3 regions of the Exiguobacterium artemiae 7-3 genome follow, and region 2 is predicted to be linked to each of the others. Evidence: riboswitches for the same ligand, from Rfam matches in the RefSeq annotation. Region 2 holds a riboswitch; each other region holds the start of a gene.
What was found. Region 2 has a riboswitch for S-adenosylmethionine ahead of P402_RS0102195 (Na+/H+ antiporter NhaC family protein). Riboswitches for the same ligand answer to the same signal wherever they lie in the genome.

Region 1 (7,154 bases), 2.4 Mb from region 2:
ACAACGATTGGCTGGCGATTCGTCAATGAAAAACTAAATGCCAAATACGGAACGGACTCGATGCCGGAGACGGCGGAACATGTCGCCGTCCGTTACGGGATTTCTCGGGAAGCACAGGATGATTTTGCCTATTTGAGTCAGCAACGGGCCAAACAGGCGATGGAGACACATCGTTTTCAAACCGAACTTATTCCGGTGCAGTATACGACACGAAAAGGGCAAATCGTCGAAGTTAATACGGATGAGCACCCGCGTCCCGACACCAGCCGGGAAAAACTCGGAACGCTCAAAAGCCTGTTTCCGAATGGCACCGTCACGGCAGGAAATGCTTCCGGTGTCAACGATGGGGCAGCCGCCTTGTTATTGATGAGTGAAGAAACGGCGGAACGTCTCGGATTGACGCCGCTTGCCTATTATCGGGCCAGTGCCGTTGCCGGCGTCGAACCCGCTGTCATGGGAATCGGACCAGTCGATGCGACGCGGAAAGCGCTGGAACGAGCAAAATTGACGATGGAGCAACTGGATTTGATTGAACTCAACGAAGCCTTTGCAGCACAAAGTGTCGCCTGTATGAAAGAACTCGGATTACCGCCGGAAAAAGTCAACGTCAACGGAGGAGCCATCGCGTTTGGTCATCCACTGGGCGCAAGCGGGGCACGGATTTTAACGACATTAATCCACGAGATGTGCCGTACGAATCAGACATATGGTCTCGCGACGATGTGTGTCGGGGTCGGACAAGGCATTGCTCTCGTGGTCGAACGGGAGGGACTCGCATGATTCATTTGGAACGAGTGGGCTATGTCGCCATCATTCGGATTGACCGGCCGGAACGGATGAATTGTTTTGATTATCCGACGCTGGTCGAGCTGCAACAGCTGGTCACGACTGTCCGTCACGATCCGACTATCCGGGTTGCCGTCTTTACCGGAACAGGTAAGGCGTTCAGCGCCGGTGCTGACTTGAAGGAACGGATGACGTTAAACGAAACGGAAGTACGACGAAACGTTGAAGCGATTCGTGACGTCTTCACCGATATCGCGCGTCTTCCGCAACCGACGATTGCTGCGGTCAATGGTCATGCGCTCGGTGGCGGCTTCGAATGGATGCTCGCCTGTGATTTCCGGGTGATCGTCAAAGGCGCACTGGTCGGATTGACAGAAACGAGCTTCGGCATCATTCCCGGTGCCGGCGGGACGCAACGGTTGCCGCGGTTGATTGGAGAGACCCGGGCGAAGGAATTGATTTTCACCGCTAAGAAAATTGATGCGGAGACCGCTGAACAGTATGGAATCGTCTCGCGTGTCGTCTCGACGGGGGAAGAATTGATGGAAGTCTGTCTGGCTTTCGCTGACGAGATGCTACAAAACGGACCGGTCGCGATCCGGCAGGCGAAAATGGCGATTGATCAAGGACTGGATCATACGCTCGCGGAAGGATTGGAAATTGAGACGACGGCTTACGAAGTGGTCATCCCGACAGAAGACCGGTTGGAGGCGTTACGTGCCTTCGCTGAAAAACGGACACCGCAGTTTCAAGGGAAATGAGGATGGTCGTCTTCTGAAATAACACGTATACTAACGGTACACAAAAAAACGTTATATTAAAGAGAGAGTGAATGACATGAGTGCGAATACACAATCGATGATTTTTACAGTATACGGAGATTACATCCGTCATTACGGCAATCAAATCTGGGTCGGCAGTCTGATTCGTCTGCTCAAAGAATTCGGCCATAATGAACAGGCTGTCCGGGTTGCCGTTTCCCGGATGGTCAAACAAGGTTGGTTGACGTCACAAAAACAAGGGACGAAAAGTTTTTATTCGTTGACCCCGCGTGGTGTCGAGCGGATGGAAGAAGCCGCTCGACGAATCTACAAGTCGACGCCTCATGTCTGGGACGGAAAATGGCGGACCTTGATGTATACAATTCCGGAAGACAAACGGCAAATCCGCGATGAATTACGGAAAGAGTTGTCGTGGAGTGGTTTCGGTAATTTATCGAACGGCGTCTGGATTTCACCGAACCCTCTTGAAAAAGAAGCGGAACGGTTGATTGACGCCTACGGTATCACCGAGTATGTCGATTTTTTCGTCGGCGAATACCATGGACCGCAACCGGATCAATCGCTGGTCGAACGCGCTTTTCCCCTGGACGAACTGCAAGAACGGTATGAACGGTTCATCGCCGAATACAGCCGGCGTTATATCGTCCATCAAAGCCGGATTCAGCTTGGCGAGATGGACGAGGAGCAGTGTTTTGTCGAACGGACGACCCTTGTCCATGAATACCGGAAATTTTTATTCACCGATCCCGGTCTGCCGCAAGAGTTGTTACCGGATGAGTGGAGCGGTCATCATGCGGCCTTATTGTTTGAACAATACTACCGCTTGCTCGCAGAACCGGCGAGTCGGTTTTTTGAATCCATCTTCCGTGAAACACATGATGTGACCCAAAAAAGTGCTGATTATGATGCATCGGAACATCCGTTATTCGCAGAACGATAAACAAAAACGCTCATCCCGAAGAAGCGAGATGAGCGTTTTTATGCCGGGAATCAATTCTCGGCAAGTTGTTTCCGGAAAGCGTATCCTTTATCGACATATGAATCGATGGATTCTTGAATCATCTCGAGGTCCGCTGCCGTGAGTTCACGCACGACCTTGCCCGGTGATCCGATGATGAGCGAACGAGGCGGGAATTTTTTGCCGGACGGGATTAATGTGTTGGCACCGATGATACATTCTTCCCCGATTTCAGCATGATCGAGAACAGTGGCCCCCATACCGACAATCGAGCGACGACCGATTTTACAACCGTGCAAGATGGCATTGTGACCAACCGTCACTTCATCTTCGACAATGACCGGTGCACCTTCGTAGAGATGGATGGTCGCATTATCCTGGATACTGCAACGTTTGCCGATTGTAATCGGACCTTCATCACCACGCAGGACGGCATTGAACCAAATCGTCGATTCTTCGCCGACTGTCACGTCACCGATCAAAAAAGCACCGGGGGCGACAAAAACATGTGCTGCTAAGCTTGGGGAGATATCGCGGTACGGGATATTCATGAAAACGCCTCTTTTCTGGAAATGAATTAAAATTCAGTCTTACTTAGTATACCATTCTTAACAACGGAAACGGAGGGAGACCATGTCTCGTCTATGTACCAAATTACAGATCGATGTGCCGATCATTCAGGGTGGTATGGGAAACATCAGCCATGCCGAACTGACGGCAGCGGTCTCGAATGCCGGGGGACTCGGAACGATTGGATGCGGGACGATGACGCCTGCTGAAGTCAAACGATTGATTGAAGCGACACGCCGGTTGACGTCGCGTCCTTTTGCTTTGAATATCGCCATCCGGGTCTCACCTCATACCGAACAGTTGATTGAGTTAGCAATTGAGGAACGCATTCCGGTCGTGTCCTTGTCAGCCGGTAATCCGGCTCCTTTTTTATCGAAGTTACGGGAGGCGGAAATCCAGACGATTGGTGTCGTCGCGTCCGTTAAACAAGCGATTAAAGCCGAGCAGGCCGGAGTGGATGTGCTGGTAGCGGAAGGAGTCGAAGCCGCAGGTATCAATTCACCACTTGAGTTGACGACGATGACCTTGATTCCGCAAATCACGGATCATGTCACGATCCCCGTCCTTGCCGCCGGTGGTATCGGCGACGGGCGTGGTCTTGCGGCTGCCTGGATGCTCGGAGCAGAAGGGGTGCAACTCGGAACCCGGTTGATTGCGACACAAGAATCTCGTGTACATGAGCACTATAAAAGACATCTTGTGCAGGCAGATGACCTCGAGACACGAATCATTGGCCGAGAAATCGGACAAGTCCGGCGGGTGTTGAACGGGCCGTATGTCGCTGCGCTGCAGCCGACATCACTCGTTGCCTTTCAGGAACAGACGAACGAATCGTTTCATATCAAAGGGGCACTCGAAGGCGACGAAACAGCAGGATATGTCAATGCCGGTCTCATTTCCGGTTTGATTGATGATGTTCCGACCGTTGCGGAACTGTTTAACCGGATGATGGACGATGCCTTTGGACGGATCGAACGGACGTACCGGGCACTTCAGTAGCTTGAATGCAAGCGTAGCTGACCGATGAGGTCGGCTTTTTTTGATTTCAGGACATTTGTCCTTTAAAAAGATGGCAGAATAGGGTCTACTCATAACTAGAGAAAAAGGAGGATGAAGATGCAAGGAATCATTTTTGCTTTATTTAGCGGACTGTTCATCGCGCTGCAAGGCATCTTTAATGCCCGTCTCGGTGACGCGGTAGGTCCGTGGTTATCCGTGACCATTGTCCATTTCGTCGGTTTAATCGGCTGTTTGTTGATCTACGGATTTGTTCGGGACCGGAAAATCGGCGGGTTTCGCACGTTGCCACTTGTGTATGCAAGCGGCGGATTACTCGGCGTCTTAGTCGTCGTCACGGAACTGACGTCGATTCAATTGCTCGGGATGACATGGGCGATGTCGCTGTTGCTCGTCGCACAGATTTTGTGCGCTTTTGTGATTGATTTGAACGGCTGGTTTGGAGTCATTAAAAAGAGCAGTAATAAAGGACAGTGGATCGGTATCGGTTTGATGTTGACGGGCGTCTTGATCTTTTCGTTTGCCTGAGTCGAACTTGTGAGGAGGAAATAGAATGGGATTAGGTATGTTTTGTGCTATCGTCGCAGGGATGATGATCAGTTTGCAAACGGTTTTGAATGCACGGATGAGTCATGCGTTTGGTGCCTGGGCGACGACGACGTTAGTCTTTTTGGTAGGATTGCTCGGTTCGTTGCTTGCACTGGTCTTCTTTCGGGGCGGGGAGATCTCGGCACTTACCGAGGTCAAACCGCTTTATTTGTTTGGCGGGTTCGTCGGCGTCGGCGTCGTGTTTTGTGTCATGCGCGGCATTCAACTGCTGGGGCCGTCAATTGCGATTTCCGTCGTCTTGATTTCGCAACTCAGTTTTGCGCTCTGTGTCGACGTCTTTGGCTGGTTCGGTTTACCGAAAGTCGATTTGTCGTTCGGTCAGATCATCGGCCTGGTCGTCATGCTGAGTGGCATTTTTGTCTTGAAACGGTATCAAGTCGTGGAGGATGTGGAGGAAGAGAAAGACATTAAAGCCATTTCCTGAAGAAAAAAAGGTATTAAAAAAAGAGATCATTTCTTTCACGCCACTTCTACTAGTAAAGTGCGTGAAAGGGTGACCTCTTTTTGAAGCTGAATCAGACGGATACTTCTTCTTTCCAGGCGACATCAATAAAGGCGTCGCGACCGGAAGCTTTCCGGTCTTTTTTGTAGTGCGCCGGATTTTTTTTGTGGAAGTTTTGATGGTACTCTTCCGCCGGATAGAAGGCATGTGCCGGTTCGATCCGTGTGACGATTGGTTGTTTGAAACGGTTTGTCGCGGCTAATGCATCACGTGATGCAATCGCTGCAAGTCGCTGTTCTTCCGTATGATAAAAAATCGCCGGTGCATACTGTGTACCGCGGTCCTGGAATTGTCCGCCGGCATCGGTCGGATCCGTCTGCGGCCAGTACAGTTCGAGTAACCGTTCGTACGAAAACAGTGCCGGATCAAATGTAATCTCGACGACTTCGGAATGTCCGGTCGTTCCTGTTTTGACCTGCTCATATGTCGGGTTGTCGACGTGTCCTCCTGTATAACCGGATACGATACTGTGAATCCCCGGTAATTCCTCAAATGGTGTCACCATGCACCAGAAACATCCTCCTGCAAATGTTGCTTTTTCCATGTCATCTCTCCCTTTCCCTTGGTTCCTTGAACCGTAGTGCTCTCATTTCTGACAGCGAGAAAACGAAAACGACTCCTTTGCTTGGTTGCAAAAGGAGTCGCCGCTTTTTATCAACCAAAGCTTTCGCTTTGCTGGTCGTAGCACCTTGCTGTGCGCAGGTTGCTGGGACGTCATCGATCCAGATCTCTCGGTCCACTCTTGATAAGTGTTATATGAAGTTGATGTAAGTTCGTTATCATTGGGATGATAATACCATTCATAAAAGTGGAAAGTCAATCCTTATGTTTGTAGAGCGCGAAGAACCGTGGCTCCTAATGTTTTCGCCCCAATCAGTAAGGCCCGCTCATCGATTTCGTACTTCGGATGGTGTTGTGGGTAGATTGTTCGGCCATCTGTTTTCGCAGATCCGGTGAAGAAGTAACTGCCCGGGATCTGCTCGAGGTAATAGGCAAAATCATCCGCTGCCATCATCGGTTTCATCTCACGAACCTGTGCTTCGGGTAAAAAGCTGGCCGCTTCCCGGACGAGCTGTGTTTCATCCGGATGATTCCAAAGCGACGGATAACCGGTCGTGAAATCAATCGAATAATCAGCGCCGATGCCGGCGCAGGTCGTCCGGGCGACGAGATCCACCTGTTGACGCAACTGATGACGGAGTTGTTCGTTGAACGTCCGGATCTCTCCGACAATCCGGGCTTCACCGGTCACGATGTTTGGTGCTGTTCCGGCATGGAAAGAACCGATCGCAACGATTGCCGGTTCGAACGGGTCAACACGTCGGCTGACGAGGTGCTGAAGATTACAGACAAGCTGTGCACCGGCGACGAGCGCGTCCTGCGTCCGGTGCGGGGCTTGGGCATGACCGCCTTGACCATGAACGACGATTTCAAATTCATCGATGGCACATAACGTATGACCGCTGTGATAACCGATTGAGCCGACTGGCAGCTCGTTTTCGAGGTGAGTACCGAAAATCGCATCAACGCCGTCGAGACAGCCGTCCTCGATCATTTGAATGGCACCACCTGGAAAGACTTCTTCGCCGTGTTGATGGATAAAGACGACAGTTCCTGTTAATTCATCTTGAATGCCCTGAAAAGCAGCGGCGAGTCCAAGAACGATGGCGGTATGCCCGTCGTGTCCGCAAGCATGCATGACACCGGGATGGATTGAACGAAACGACAATTCTGTTTCTTCCTGTAACGGCAACGCGTCAAAATCGGCCCGAACGGCGATTGTTTTTCCGGGACGAGTGCCGGTCAGCGTGGCGACGATGCCGTTGCCACCGACGTTTGTACGGTAAGGAATACCGAGTCCATCGTAAAAAGCAGCGATTTTAGCAGGCGTCCGGACTTCTTGAAACGATAGTTCCGGATGGCGGTGAAA
Region 2 (7,154 bases):
TTGCTTTAATCTTTCCGGCTTCGTAAAGCTCAACCATGGCTTTCCAGGCTTCGATATATCCTTCAACCGGCCAGTGGATCAGATAAAGATCAAGGTAGTCGGTCTCAAGACGTTCCAGTGACTCTGCGAAAGCTTCTTTAGTTCGTCCGGCACGAATATCATCGTTCCATACTTTAGACGTTAAGAAGAGATCTTCACGGTTCACGCCGCTTTCTTTAATTCCTTTAGCAACACCACGTTCGTTTTTGTAAACGGCAGCCGTATCAATATGACGGTAACCGACACGAATGGCTTCTGCGACGGCAGCCGGTGCTTCCGTCTCTTCATCGACTTGCCAGACACCGAATCCGATTTGTGGAATTGTGACACCATTTGAAAGTTTTGCGTATTGCATGTGTATACTCCTCCTTTAATGAAACGAGAATATGGAATTGCTCGTTTAGTTTAGCATGAACAAGCAAGAACGTCCGTTTCAACGCTCAAGGGAGGAAAAAGCCGGTTAGAAAGCGAAAAGAGGAGGGTAAATCCCTAGAGGAAAAGAGGTGTATTTTGTATGAAACGAGCTGTTAAAAACGTACCAAAAGGTGTATGGGCCGGTATCGCGGCACTGTTGGGGGCGCAAGCGACATTCTTGTTCCTCGGTGCCCGGAAGACTGGGCGTAATCCGTGGGTTTGGGGAGGCGCTGGACTAATTCAGTTCCCGCTTCCGGCGATTGCGTATTTCATTCTCAACCGCCAAGACCAGAAAAAATAAGTCAATACAAGACCCGTCGCAAAAGCGACGGGTCTTGTATTTTTTACGAAACATTTTTTTTACGCACATCAGCTGTTTTTCGACGCGGGAAGCCGAAGACGATGGCAAGAGATCCGCAAACGAAAAGCAGGAACGGATAAAACAGATAGGGAATCAGTTCCGGGGAAGCCGTTTTCGTTAATTCCGCTGCAATCAGCAACTGGGCTCCGTAAGGGATAATTCCTTGGATACCGCACGAGAAGATGTCGAGAATACTGGCGGATTTCTTCCGATCAATATCATACGTATCGGCGATTTCCGCAGCGAGTGGTCCGGCGACAAGAATCGAAATCGTATTGTTCGCTGTCGCGAGATTCGTTGCACTGACGAGTGCCGCCATACTGAATTCCGCACCGCGGCGTTGTGAGATTTTCCGCGTCAGCGTTTCTTTCAGGTAAGCAATCCCGCCGTTAAAGGTGATTAGGCTGACGAGTCCGCCCATTAATAACGTCAAAATCGAAATTTCTGCCATCCCCATCAATCCTTCAGACATCGACAGGACGAAGCCGCTTAAGCCGAAGCTTCCGTCAATCATACCGATGATTCCCGTCAAAACGGTTCCGCCGACTAAGACGAGGATGACGTTGACACCAAACAAGGCGAGGACGATGACAGACAGATACGGAATCAATTTATAAAACTCAAACGCTTTTGCTTCGACGACGTCTCCTGTACCTGAGACGAAAGCCAAGATGATGACCGTCAGGATTGCTGCCGGCAAGACGATCATGAAGTTGGTTCGGAATTTATCGCGCATGTTGGTTTTTTGCGTCCGTACCGCTGCAATCGTTGTATCGGAAATGAACGACAAGTTATCGCCGAACATTGCACCACCGACGACAGCTGCTGCGGCAATTGCGACATTGACACCGGTTGCTTCATGGATTCCGAGAGCAATCGGTGCAAGTGCTGCGATCGTACCGGTGGAAGTACCCATCGCCATCGAGATGAAGGCGGCGATGATGAACAGCCCGCTCATCAAGAGGGACGGGGGTAAAAATGTTAATGATGCATTGACGGTCGCTTCAATTGCGCCGATTGCATCTGCCGTTCCAGAAAAGGCACCGGCGAGTAGGAAGATAAAGACCATAATCATGATGTCCGGATTTCCGGCCCCCGTCGCAATCCGTTCCACGGTTTGATTGATGCTGCCCTTTGTTGTGACCGCCGCAAAAATCAAGGCAATCAAAGCAGCAATCAGAATCGGGAATTTGTAAAAATCATTGTAAAAAATTCCGGCACCGATAAAAAGAACTAAAAAGACAAGCAACGGTAGAAGTGCCCATTTGTTCGGTGTAATCGTCTCGTTCATAAAATCACTCCTTTTCTACGTGTACAAAAAAAGACTCCTTCGCAAGAAAGAAGGAGGTCTTTACTGAAAAAGACGCTCTTCTTATCTCTCAAGCCTCAGCTTGCTGGATTTGGCACAGTACGATTTAATCGTCCGCTGCCGAAACATCATCGGGCCAGTCCCTCCGTCTCTCGCGATAAAAAGAAGTCATTTAATTGTCTGAAATACGTTTTCTACCGTAACGTATCTTTTAATGCATGTCAACACTACTTCACTGCAGTGCTTGTTTGAGTGTCGCCACATTTTCATTCATCAAGTCAAAATAGGAAGCCTTTTGCTGCTCTTTCGTGACGGACTCGAGGTTGTGAATCGTAATCGCTTCCGCTCCGATTTCCTGTTGGATGACACGGGCGACTTTCGGAGAAACCGTTTCTTCGAAAGCGATATACTTCAAGTCGTGTAACTTGGCTTCCTTGACGATCGCCGCCAGTTGCTTTTGCGAAGGCTCGTCCGACGGTGAGATACCGGCAATCGGTAATTGCGAGAAACCGTAGCGTTCTGCTAAATATCCGTAAGCCGCATGTGTGACGAGTAATTCTTTTTTCGATCCCTTATTAACGGCCTGTTGCAGGTTTTGATCAAGATCATCTGCCTGGGTATTGAAGGCGGTGAGATTTTTCTCGAACGCTGCTTTTTTATCAGGTACCTCTTTAGCGAGCGCCGTCGTAATCGATTGCGCCATCACTTTGGCATTGTTCGGATCGAGCCAGACATGAGGGTCAAATTTGCCGTGATCATGTCCTTCTTCCGCATGTTCGCCGGTATGTCCTTCATGCTCATGAAGCGTGGCATTCGCTTCCAGCAGGTCGATTCCTTTGCTGGTCTCGACGAAGCGGACATCGTTGCCTTTAAGACTGGCTTTGATTTTTTTCGAGTACGGCTCAAGCGTCGTCCCGGTTAAGAGGAACAGATCACCTTGTGCAATTTCCGTCAGTTGTTTAGACGTCGGTTCGTATGAATGCGGATCTGCCCCTGGAGGTACGATCATCTGGACGTCGATGTCCGTTCCGCCAATTTCCTTGGCGATGGCCGCAGTAGCGAACGTCGATGTATAGACGCGAAGCTTTTGATTGGTCGCACCTTGATCGGATTCGGAAGAACCGCAGGCGGCAAGGACAGCAGCACTGGCAAAGGCAACCGTGAAAGCAGAAATTAATTTTTTCATATGAATAAACCCTCCAAAAAATATTAAAACGTAATTATTCCGATTTGAACCTTTTCACTATAACGAATCCAAAACGAAGCGTCAAGTACCAGTCGGGGAAGACGTTCGGCTTCTAAATAAATCGGGTAGAAGACTAATAAGATCAGAAATCAAGAGCAAGCTTTGGAGGTGATGAGGTGAAACGGGAAACTGCTTGGCTGATGGGAGGAGCGGCGATCTTGACGACGGCTGCTGCCGGGGCGAGTATCTGGAACAACTACGGTGCTTTATTGCGCTGGACGGAACCGGCCCTTCCGCTGTCGGAAGTCCAACTCGCGCCCCGGACGACTTTGTATAAAACCGTCAATGAACAAGAACTGAAGTTGGATTTATATTATCCGCCGGGTGATGGTCCCTTCCCGGTTGCGATTTATGCGCATGGGGGAGCCTTCGTTAGAGGAAATCGGGATGATATCTTTTGCTTTACACCAATCGTGGAACGTTTCTTGGAACTCGGAATCGCAGTTTGCAGCATCGATTATCGGTTGTTTGAGGACGGTAGCTATTTTCCGGATAATCTGGAAGATGTTCGAGATGCGCTGTGTTTCTTAAATCAGGAAGCGGATGATTTACGGATTATGCGGGGACGAATGGTGTTGTGGGGAGACTCGGCCGGTGCCGCGTTAATGTTGACGACGGCACTTGCCCCGATGGAATTCATCGGCGAACAAACAGCCGAACGCCTCCCCTTGATCAGTGGTGTCATTGCCTTGTATCCTCCGACAAATTTTCTCCTGTTCAAGTTCATTCAAACGTGGATTGCCCACATCAAGTTTTATGGGGGAGGGCGGGAAGAATGGCGGGAACTCATGACACGTGTTTCACCGGTAACGCATCTGACAGCGGACTCACCGCCGATCATGTTATTGCACGGAAAAAAAGACCCGATTGTCCCTTTTACACAAGCGCTACATTTTGTTGAAAAAGGAGCCGATGTCGGAGCCGATGTCCGGCTGTTTTCCTTCCCGAACGGCACGCATTCACTGGCGAGCTTTGCTCAAACCGAAAATCCGTTGAAAATCGAACGGTTGCTGGAACGGATTGAAGCGTTCAGCTGTCAGGTCCTGGCTTTGCCACCCCGGGAGACCCTTCATTAAAAAAGAAAACATGATACAATCAGTGATATTTCTTTTGAAGGAGACAGTGAAATGACAGAAATTTGTTTAGTGCGTCATGGTCAGACGGATTGGAATTTAAACGAGCGGATTCAAGGACGGGAGGACATCCCTCTTAATGAAACTGGGCGGTGGCAGGCTGGAATGAGCGCTGCTTACCTGGCAGAAGAAAAATGGGACGTCTTGATTTCGAGCCCCTTATCGCGGGCAGTCGAGACGGCAGAAATCATCGGACGTTCGATCGGACTGGATGTGACGGAGACGGATGAACGGTTGGTTGAACGGGAATTTGGCGTTGCATCTGGACAGCCTGTCGCCGGAATCTACGAAGCCGTCCAAGCGAATGATACGGAGCGTGTACCGGGACTTGAAACCGAACAGGAAATCCAACATCGCGTGTTTTCGGCAATTGAAGAACTGACAGAAAAATATCGAGGACAACGCCTGTTGATCGTCTGTCATTCGCATACGATCAAAGCTGCATTATCCTCGATTGATGATAGTTTTAGTTACCGGACACCACTTAAGAATGCATGTGCGAACTATATTCGTTTCTCCGATCGGTATGAGATTGACCGGATCAATGTCGCGGATCATATCGTAGATTACACGAAACGTCCTTAAGAAAGAGTCGGATTTTCGTGCAGGTACTGTTTAAATGTTTCTTTCGCGATACTCGTAATGTGGGCACCGCGTTTGGAGCGGCGGTCTTTGTATTCTTGAATCAAGGCTTCACCGGTGAAATGGTCTTCGACGACTTCACGTAAGATGGATTCCGACAAGTCATTTTTCATCATGACCATCTTTCCTTTGAACAGATACGATACCCCTTCACTTAAGGGAGTCGATTCAAGTGGTGTCACAATCATGGCAGCCGGATCATTATCAGGTCGGGAAATCGTAATTTCAATCAAGGCACGTAAATTTTTAGCGAACAACTCGTCGATGATCGGTTGATCATTTTCGAGGACGACAATTTCAGCGACCCACTGTGCCGTCTGATCCGTGCTGACAGTCAGTCCATCTTTGATCGCAACGGGAATCGTTGTATCCCGACCGGATTCATCCATTAGAATACGTAAGGTGCACAATTTAAAGGTTTTCAAGAAAACGCCTCCTTGTTGAATGAACAACAGATTTTCTTCAGTATACCGTGACCGGGCAAACGGTGGGAAAGTTTTAGGGAGGATTTTTTAGTGAACTATGTTTAAATGGAGTTAGAAATTAGAAACAGGAGGACCGTTCATTATGCCGCAAGCACTGATAGGAGTATTAGGAATCATTGGCATCATCTTACTTGCCCATTACATCATCTCGTATTGGCATGCTGAACCAACAGACCGTCCGACACTTGCTTATCGTATAGCGCTCCTGATTGCCTGTTTGCTTCTCGTCAGTGGAAGCGACCATTTAATCAGTATTTTTTATGCGGATTCCTTGGCAGAGTTCGGTCAACGGATTACGTATATCGTTTTCATCGGAGGTGCGCTTGGTTTCGCTTGGTACTTTCGTCAACAAATGGAACAAGCGGCAATCCAAATGACAGTTACACCAGATGAAACAGCCCACTTCAGCTGAAGTAGGCTGTTTTTATTTTCAGGTATTTATTTGAGACCGCTCGCAGTCCGTGTGTTGCGAATCATATCCAGTTTCAGTTTCCAGAGACGGTCGCTGAAGGTGATGGCGTAGACTTCCGGCAGGCGGAGACGTTTGTATTCTTCCCACAGGCGGCCGATTTGCTGCTCGTGGAACTGGCGGCTTTCTTCAATGGTCGGGACGGAATAGATGAGTTCACCATCAACGAAAATCGGTGTCAACAACCGTTCGACGTTAAAGTTCTCGATCCGGTTTCGGAATGACGGATCACGGACGTCGATTAAGTCGATTGAATCCAGATCAGTCGGATCTTCGTCGAGCAACGTTACGTAATCGCCTTTGAACTTATTCGTGACACGGTCGACAATCCGGTACACTTCTTTGATGTGTGGCGTCGTCGTTTTGGCTTTAGAAGAAGAGACTTTGATGACGGGAACGAGCTCACCGTCTACTTCACGTGCGACCAGCTTATAGACCATGCCGAGTGCAGGTTGTTCGTATGCCGTGATACCACGCGTCCCGACGAGGAACGTATTCGCCTGCGCACCTTGAATCCGTAAATCCTGGATGACGTATTCATCGAGATCACCGGATAAGACGATGTCGACATCGGGGAATCCGGCTTCGTCGAGCATTGTCCGCGCCCGTTTGGATAAGTAAGATAAATCGCCGGAATCAATCCGAATGCCGCGCAATTTATGCCCTTTTGCTTCGAGCTCCTTCGCGACGATGATGGCATTCGGCAAACCGCTTTTCAGCGTGTCATACGTGTCGACGAGTAGTGTCGCCTGATCAGGATAGTAGGCAGCGAATGTCCGGAACGCCGTCAATTCATCATCATGGAATTGAATATCGGCATGTTCCATCGTTCCGCCGCACGGAATACCGAAGTCTCGTCCGGCCGAAGCAAGGCTCGTAACATCAAATCCAGCTAAGTACGAAGCACGGGTTCCAAAATAAGCAGCATCGATACCTTGGGCACGACGCGCTCCGGCCTCAAGGAATTTTGCTCCCGGTGCCGATTGACGGATCCGCGCATATTTCGTGGCAATCAGGGATTCATGGTTTGCGATATTCAAAATTGCAGTCTGCAAT
Region 3 (7,154 bases), 150 kb from region 2:
TGCGACTGCTGTATCATAAATATTTTCGAGTTGATCAATCGCGTTCATGTCACCGAAGACCGCGATGACAGCAGATGATGTCTCGACTTGGACTTGGTTGAATTTAGCGAGTGGAGCAAGCGTCGCTTTTCCTTCTGCACTGTCGATGACGAGGAAACGCCATGGTTGCATGTTGACAGAAGACGGGGCAAGTGTTGCTTCTTTAAGGATCTGTGTCATTTCTTCTTTTGAAATCTTAACGTTTGTGTCATAGTTACGGATCGAGCGGCGTCCTTTAACGATTTCCATGAAATCAGTTGTAGTTTGTGTAGTCATTTGAAAGTCTCCTTTTTAGTTAACGGTTGTTTTAGGTAAGGTGAGGGCATTCGTTTCAATTCGTTGCATCATCTGTGCCAACTGGTGTTGTTCGTCTGTCGTGAATCCTTCAAGCAACTGCTCGAGGAATTCGTCTTTTTGTTCGCGTAACCGTGTAATCCGGGTTGCACCTTCTGGCGTCAGTGAAACGAGAATGACGCGGTTATCTGTTGCGGAACGGACACGTTCAATCATACCGTTCGTTTCAAGATGTTTTAAATGTCGTGTCACAGCTGCATTATCAACATTGACCCGTTGTTGCAACTCTTTTTGACTGATTGTCGTATCGACCTCGAGTTGGGCTAATAAGTCCATCCGGGTTTGACTGAAGCCGTCCGTACAAAGATCAAATTTTTGAGCAATCGTCTTATTGACGGAGACGAGTGCATAAATCAGTCGTCCCTTTTCAGTACAGGAAATACTCAATTCATCACATCCTTCCCTTCGTTCGAAAAATCCTTGACGTATCAAAGATTGATATGTAAACGAATATAACGTGTCTACTTTCATGCTGCAACTAATATGCTTCATCTGTACAAAAAAGATACCATTTCGCGTGAAATGGTATCGAGTCAGACGACTTAACTGATTTTTTGTTGTTTGCGGGGAATCGTTCCGGCATCAATCGCAGCAATCATCCGACGGAAATGACCCAGCCAAAACTGAAGGAACGGACCAATCAAGAAAATCGATAAAATCGTTCCGAAGAATACCGGTCCTCCGAGCAGCCAACCGATGCCGCAAGCGGTGATCTCCATAAATGTCCGCATCATCCGGATGGACGTACCGAACCGTTCAGCGAGCGTCAGGGTCAGTCCGTCCCTTGGTCCGGCTCCGTAGCCGACAGCGACGTACAGTCCTGCGCCCATCCCGATGATGAAGATGCCGGCAATCAGCCAAAGCGTATTCTGCCACAGGGAAGAAAATGAGGGCAGGAGGCCTGAACCGAGAACGAGGTTCATGAAAACCCCGACAAAAATCGCGTTGACGAGTGTGCCGACCTGCGGTGTAATCCGGTCGATTAAATATTTGACAAACACCAACAACAGACCGACGAGAAGGATAATCGTCCCGACGGAAAACGGCGTTTTATTTTGAAGACCAAGGTGAAGAACGTCCCAAGTCGAAACGCCGAGTTGTGCCGTGATCATCATCGATGAACCGACAGCGAGTAAAAAAAGACCGAATAAAAATAATGCCCATTTCAGGACAGAACGTAACAGCCAAGATGTGTGAATGGTCTGCTTCATGAATGGAAGACACCTCGTTTCAAAATCAAATTGATTCATTAACTGTACCATGTTTGATGGATGAAACTAAAGCGAATCCGCTATTTTCCATCCTGAGATGGAGGGAATCCGTCCTGCTTATTCGTATACTAATGAAAAGGAGGTCAGTCGATGCGAAAAATCCGCCATTTGATCCGTTTTACATATCTTGAAGCCATCTGTTGCGTGTTCCCGGTCGCGATTTTCCTGGCACTTGCTGCATCCCGTTATTTACCGGCGGAACCGATTGCCCGCTATGATCTGCTTTTAATCTGGTGTCTCCTCGTGCAAATCGTCCTACTTGTCACGCATTATGAATCAAAGGAAGAGTTTAAATTGATTTTAATTTTTCATGCGATTGGACTCGGACTTGAGCTATTTAAAGTCCAGGTTGGGTCCTGGAGTTATCCGGAAGCTGCCTTCAGCAAAGTATTTGGTGTTCCGCTCTATGCCGGCTTCATGTATGCGAGTGTCGCTAGCTACATCTGTCAGGCATTCCGTCGGTTTGATCTCCGTATCACACAGTTTCCCCGGCCTCTGTTTGCTTTAGCGACCGGTCTGCTCGTGTACGCCAACTTCTTTACCCATCATTGGTTGTTTGATTTCCGTTGGATTTTGATGGGACTTGTCGCTCTCGTCTTTTATAAGTCCTGGGTCTATTTCCGTCTGGATGAGACTGTCTACCGAATGCCGCTCGTTCTTTCGTTTGGTTTAATTGCCTGGTTCATCTGGCTGGCGGAAAACATCGTGACCTTTTTTAAGGGATGGGTGTATCCGAATCAGCAGGATGGATGGGAGCTGGTCGACTTCGGGAAATTATCGTCCTGGTTTTTACTGGTCATCATCACGATTTTGATTGTCTCCGTCGAAAAGTACCGGTTGGGTGACCGGTCAATCGAAATAAAATCCTAACCATATACAAAAAATAACCCGGTCTTTTTTTGAGCAACCTAACCGACAGCCCCTTGCTATAGTTGAAAAAAAGCAAAGGGGTTGTTGAAGATGATGCAACAAATCGTGGAACGGGCGAAGACGCTAATCGCCGGTAAAATGCAAGTAGTCGAAACGGTGGAAGAATGGGACTTACTGCTCGAGGAAATCCGAGGAATCGATGAATGGGTGCAGTTATCGCGTTACTATACACATTCCGTAAAATCAGACATCGCGTGGAGCGAACCAAAAGAAGACGTATCATTCGAGCAACCTGTCGTTCCGCCGGTGAAAATCACTCCTGTCATCGAACAACGTTACGCCTATACGTTTGTGCGTGAACTAAAAGGTGGTTCTTTACGGGAATGGCCGAACAGTCATATTTCGGAAACAGAAATCCGGCAATGGAACCTCGAACATGGAATGGAAATCCGTGTCCAAGTCGTACAGCAAGATGCACGCCGGACGACACTAGAAGTGATGGCCGTTGTCGCGACCGACCAGATGAAGCCACTGGCCGAACGAATCGTTTTTGAAAGATGTATCGTTAAAAATCATGGCATCATTGAATCGACGGTCGAAGGACCATTAAAGGATGAGACGGGTAAACCCTTTTACTATGCGACACCGGTTGAAGACATGCGCTTCTTCCATTTAAAAGAAGGGCAGCTCGTCGATCTCGTCATGTGGAAAGGTCGTCCGGAAACACTGACGATTGCCTGGAAATATGCGTTCCAATATCAAGAGCCGACAGTACAGCTGTTAGAGACGTCAAACGATCCAACAGCACCAGTGCCTTCGTCAGTTGAATCGACTCAAGGATCAGCCGTCAAAAAATCTGGCCGTTACCTGAAGCAAATGAAACGAAAGTCGAAAGTAAAACAGGAACAGAAAACACGCCGAATTCGTGAAAAGAAATCTCAAGCGATGGCACCACTCGTCACGACATCCGTACCGGGGCAGCCAATCGACTTCCTTGATATGAAGCCCCTCGATTTTGCGTCATTCGTCGGCATGCGACTCGTCATCGTCGGTAATGAACAGCAATCACCGGTCTATCGGACATTTTTCGCGGAAACGGGTATCGAACTGATTCATCTGTCGGGAGACGCCCAATCAGCGAAAAAGATTGCCGGTCTCGCGAAAAAGACCGATGCGATCGTCGTCATCACGAGCCGTGTGTCCCACGCTGCTTCAGCACACGTCATCGCGCAGGCGAAAAAACATGATATTCCGTTTGCGATGGAACGACTGGATGGACGACGTTCTTTGTATACGGCATGCCAGCGCCAACTTGAAAAAGCACGCTTAAATCAGTTGAAAACAGGAAAATCCTGAAAAAAGATGAAACTCCTCTCTTAATTAGCCGTAAATAGAGATAGAACTTATTTTGAGGAGGATCTCCATGATTAAAGAATTAAAATTATCCGCCCGTGAAGCGCTCAGTGGTCGCTGGGTCTTCATGGCACTTATGTTTTTACTGTTTCTCATCATTCAAAGTATTCCAACGATGTTTTCTTCTGATGCGAATGAAGATATTCAAGCGATTGATTTCATCGGTTTCTTACTGAACATTCTCTTGCTTCCACTTGCGATTGGTTGGACATGGCTTGCGATGTCTGTCGCTCGGAAAGAACAGGCAAAAATCGTTGATTTATTTGAGCCATACAAAATTTTCTTAAAGGCAGTCGGTCTTTCGATTGTCCAAAGTATTTTCCTTGGTTTATGGTTCTTACTATTTATCATCCCGGGTATCATCAAGTCATTTTCGTATCTAATGACGTTTTATATTTTACGAGATGAACCTTCAATCGGCATTTTGGATGCGATTACACGTTCGCGCCAAATGATGGACGGACATAAGATGGAAGCGTTCATGCTCGTCCTCTCATTCATTGGTTGGTTCCTGCTCGGTTTGATTACCATCGGAATCGCCTTCTTGTGGGTTGGCCCATATTTCAGCGTCACGCTTGCAAAATTCTATGACCGCATCCGCGGTGAAGAAGCACCTGTCGAAGAGTCGACGTTTGTTGCCCCATATTAAGACAACGAGGATGAGAGCCCAGCTCTCATCCTTTTTTTATTGCTGTTTTTAATTCCGATTGGAAAACAAGGTTTAATGGTTGCTTTACTCTGCTAAAAAGTGTACGATAATTCCAATAATTCTTATCAAGAGAAGTCGAGGGAATGGCCCGAAGACACTTCAGCAACCCCGCGCGCAGCGGAAGGTGCTACTTCCTAAAGGGGGCAATCCCTTTACAGATAAGAGCAGACATGATTAATCCGTCGCTCTTTTCGATTTTCGAGAAGAGCGATTTTTTTTATAAGGGGGACATAACGGATGGAGTATGGATTTTGGTTACCGATTTTTGGCGGGTGGTTACGAAATGTCGAGGACGAACAGATGCCGGCGACGTTCGACTATGCGAAACAGGTCGCGCAAACGGCAGAACGAATCGGTTTTTCGACGACACTGATTGCGGAGTTGAATTTAAATGACATCAAAGGACTCGAAGCACCAAGTCTTGAAGCCTGGACGACGGCAGCGGCGATTGCCGCGACGACGGAGCGTCTCGAAATCATGACAGCTGTCCGTCCGGGGTTCCATAATCCTGCGACGACCGCGAAGATGGCAGCAAACATTGATCAACTCAGCAACGGGCGCTTTACACTGAACGTCGTCTCTGCCTGGTGGGAAGAAGAAGCGCGGCAATACAATGGCATCTTCACGGCCCACGACGAACGCTACGCGCGGACGGAAGAGTTTGTCACGATCATGAAAGGATTATGGGCAGATGCTTCGCCGTACAGCTTCGACGGGAACTATTATACGCTCGAGCAGACACAACTGCATCCGAAACCGGTTCAACGACCGGGCATCAAGTTGTACGCAGGCGGGGAAAGTGAAGCCGGGAAACAGACCATCGTCAATCATTGTGACGCCTATGTCATGCACGGGGGAACGGTGGAAGAAGTGTCCGTCAAGATTGAGGATATGAAGGCACGTCGACAAGCAACTGGGCAACCGCCGCTTGAAAGCTTTGGACTGGCTGCCTATATCATCTGCCGCGATACGGAAGAAGAGGCCATTCAAGAATGGCAACGAATTACGGACGTCAAGGAAGACAGTGCCGGATACGCCGGGTACGACGACTTCGTCAGCAAATCACAACTCGAACAGCAGGTAAAACGGAACGATTATTCGGTCTCGAACCGCGGACTCCGTCCTGATTTGATTGGAACACCGGAACAGATTGCCGAACGGATTCTTGCGTTTGAGCAGGTGGGTGTCTCCTTATTATTACTTCAATTTTCACCACAACTGGAAGAGATGGAACGCTTCGCGCGCGACGTCATGCCGCTTGTCGAAGAAAAACGAAAGGTAGGTCAAACCAAATGACAAAAATTCATATCTTACACGAAAACCAAGAATGGACGGACCATTTAATTAAACGACTCGAAGAACTGGAGTTGCCATATGAACAGTGGCATCTCGACGAAGGGCAAGTTCCGCTTGATGAACTTCCACCGGAAGGCGTCTTTTACAGCCGGATGAGTGCATCTTCGCATACGCGCGGTCACCGTTACGCACCGGAACTGACAGAAGGTGTACTTGCTTGGCTTGAAGAACATGATCGGACCGTCTTTAACGGGACCCGTGCCTTACGTCTTGAAGTGAGTAAAATCAATCAGTATACGGCTCTTCGAAAAGCCGGGATCCGGGTTCCGAAGACGACGGCTGCCGTCGGACGTGATCAGATTGTCGAAGCGGCGAAAAATATTGGCGTATCTTCGTTCATCACAAAACACAACCGTGCCGGAAAAGGACTCGGCGTTCAGTTGTTCCACTCGATTGAAGCACTCGAGACGTATCTCGACGGTCCGACGTTTGATGAACCGGTCGACGGGATCACGTTGATTCAAGAATATATCCAAGCACCGGAACCGTATATCACACGCTGTGAATTCGTCGGCGGAAAGTTCGTTTATGCTGTTCAGGTCGACACGTCAGAAGGATTTGAACTGTGCCCGGCAGATGCGTGTGTCATTGACGATTTGTTCTGCCCGGTCGGTGAAGAGGCCCCGCAAACACCGATGAAGTTTAAAATCGTCGATGGATTTGATGATCCAATCATTCAAAAATATGAAGCATTCCTGCAGGCGAACCAGATCGCGGTCGCCGGAATCGAATTCATCAAGGATGCGAACGGAACCATTTATACGTATGACGTCAATACGAATACGAACTACAATTCAGATGCGGAAGCGGCTGCCGGTAAGTTCGGGATGCTCGAACTGGCGAAGTTCCTCGGTGCCGCACTGGAACTTCAAACTGTGAAATAACCATCACTAACCAATCCAAGCAAGCCGAATACCCTGTATGTGTGTAGTTTGAAGTTAGAACTGCACACATCAGGGTATTTTTCAGTAAAGGGAGGGGTTCGGATGGTAACGTGGCACGAAGAAAAGAGATTGGATGTTCCGATCGAGAAAGCCTGGCATATCTTTGATCATGATCGGTTACAACGTCTGATTCCGGGTGTCGTCCAGCACGAGGTGATTGAACGGAAACCGGGTGTCGTCGGCTCGACGTACCGGCAA

Region 1: linked by a shared signal. The riboswitch ahead of msrA (peptide-methionine (S)-S-oxide reductase MsrA) and the one ahead of P402_RS0102195 (Na+/H+ antiporter NhaC family protein) in region 2 are both predicted to bind S-adenosylmethionine.
Region 3: linked by a shared signal. The riboswitch ahead of P402_RS0101475 (LLM class flavin-dependent oxidoreductase) and the one ahead of P402_RS0102195 (Na+/H+ antiporter NhaC family protein) in region 2 are both predicted to bind S-adenosylmethionine.

Annotation. Positions count from the first base shown of each region.
Region 1 is NZ_KK211190.1:2,625,467-2,632,620, reverse strand. Features, by position in the region: gene P402_RS0114585 (acetyl-CoA C-acyltransferase) at 1-780, shown strand, start outside; gene P402_RS0114580 (enoyl-CoA hydratase-related protein) at 777-1,547, shown strand; gene paaX (phenylacetic acid degradation operon negative regulatory protein PaaX) at 1,624-2,508, shown strand; gene P402_RS0114570 (gamma carbonic anhydrase family protein) at 2,559-3,077, opposite strand; gene P402_RS0114565 (NAD(P)H-dependent flavin oxidoreductase) at 3,160-4,095, shown strand; gene P402_RS0114560 (DMT family transporter) at 4,213-4,641, shown strand; gene P402_RS0114555 (DMT family transporter) at 4,667-5,146, shown strand; gene msrA (peptide-methionine (S)-S-oxide reductase MsrA) at 5,238-5,768, opposite strand; SAM riboswitch class I at 5,873-5,976, opposite strand; gene P402_RS0114545 (M20 metallopeptidase family protein) at 6,048-7,154, opposite strand, start outside.
Region 2 is NZ_KK211190.1:239,083-246,236, forward strand. Features, by position in the region: gene P402_RS0102185 (aldo/keto reductase) at 1-394, opposite strand, end outside; gene P402_RS16130 (hypothetical protein) at 554-754, shown strand; gene P402_RS0102195 (Na+/H+ antiporter NhaC family protein) at 798-2,105, opposite strand; SAM riboswitch class I at 2,184-2,287, opposite strand; gene P402_RS0102200 (metal ABC transporter solute-binding protein, Zn/Mn family) at 2,356-3,309, opposite strand; gene P402_RS0102205 (alpha/beta hydrolase) at 3,486-4,445, shown strand; gene P402_RS0102210 (histidine phosphatase family protein) at 4,497-5,087, shown strand; gene P402_RS0102215 (YwpF family protein) at 5,084-5,569, opposite strand; gene P402_RS0102220 (hypothetical protein) at 5,712-6,041, shown strand; gene P402_RS0102225 (nicotinate phosphoribosyltransferase) at 6,068-7,154, opposite strand, start outside.
Region 3 is NZ_KK211190.1:89,304-96,457, forward strand. Features, by position in the region: gene P402_RS0101445 (nitroreductase family protein) at 1-315, opposite strand, end outside; gene P402_RS0101450 (MarR family winged helix-turn-helix transcriptional regulator) at 331-780, opposite strand; gene P402_RS0101455 (YczE/YyaS/YitT family protein) at 936-1,655, opposite strand; gene P402_RS0101460 (DUF817 domain-containing protein) at 1,755-2,534, shown strand; gene P402_RS0101465 (DUF2325 domain-containing protein) at 2,625-3,890, shown strand; gene P402_RS0101470 (DUF975 family protein) at 3,958-4,596, shown strand; SAM riboswitch class I at 4,716-4,821, shown strand; gene P402_RS0101475 (LLM class flavin-dependent oxidoreductase) at 4,894-5,952, shown strand; gene P402_RS0101480 (ATP-grasp domain-containing protein) at 5,949-6,896, shown strand; gene P402_RS0101485 (hypothetical protein) at 6,999-7,154, shown strand, end outside.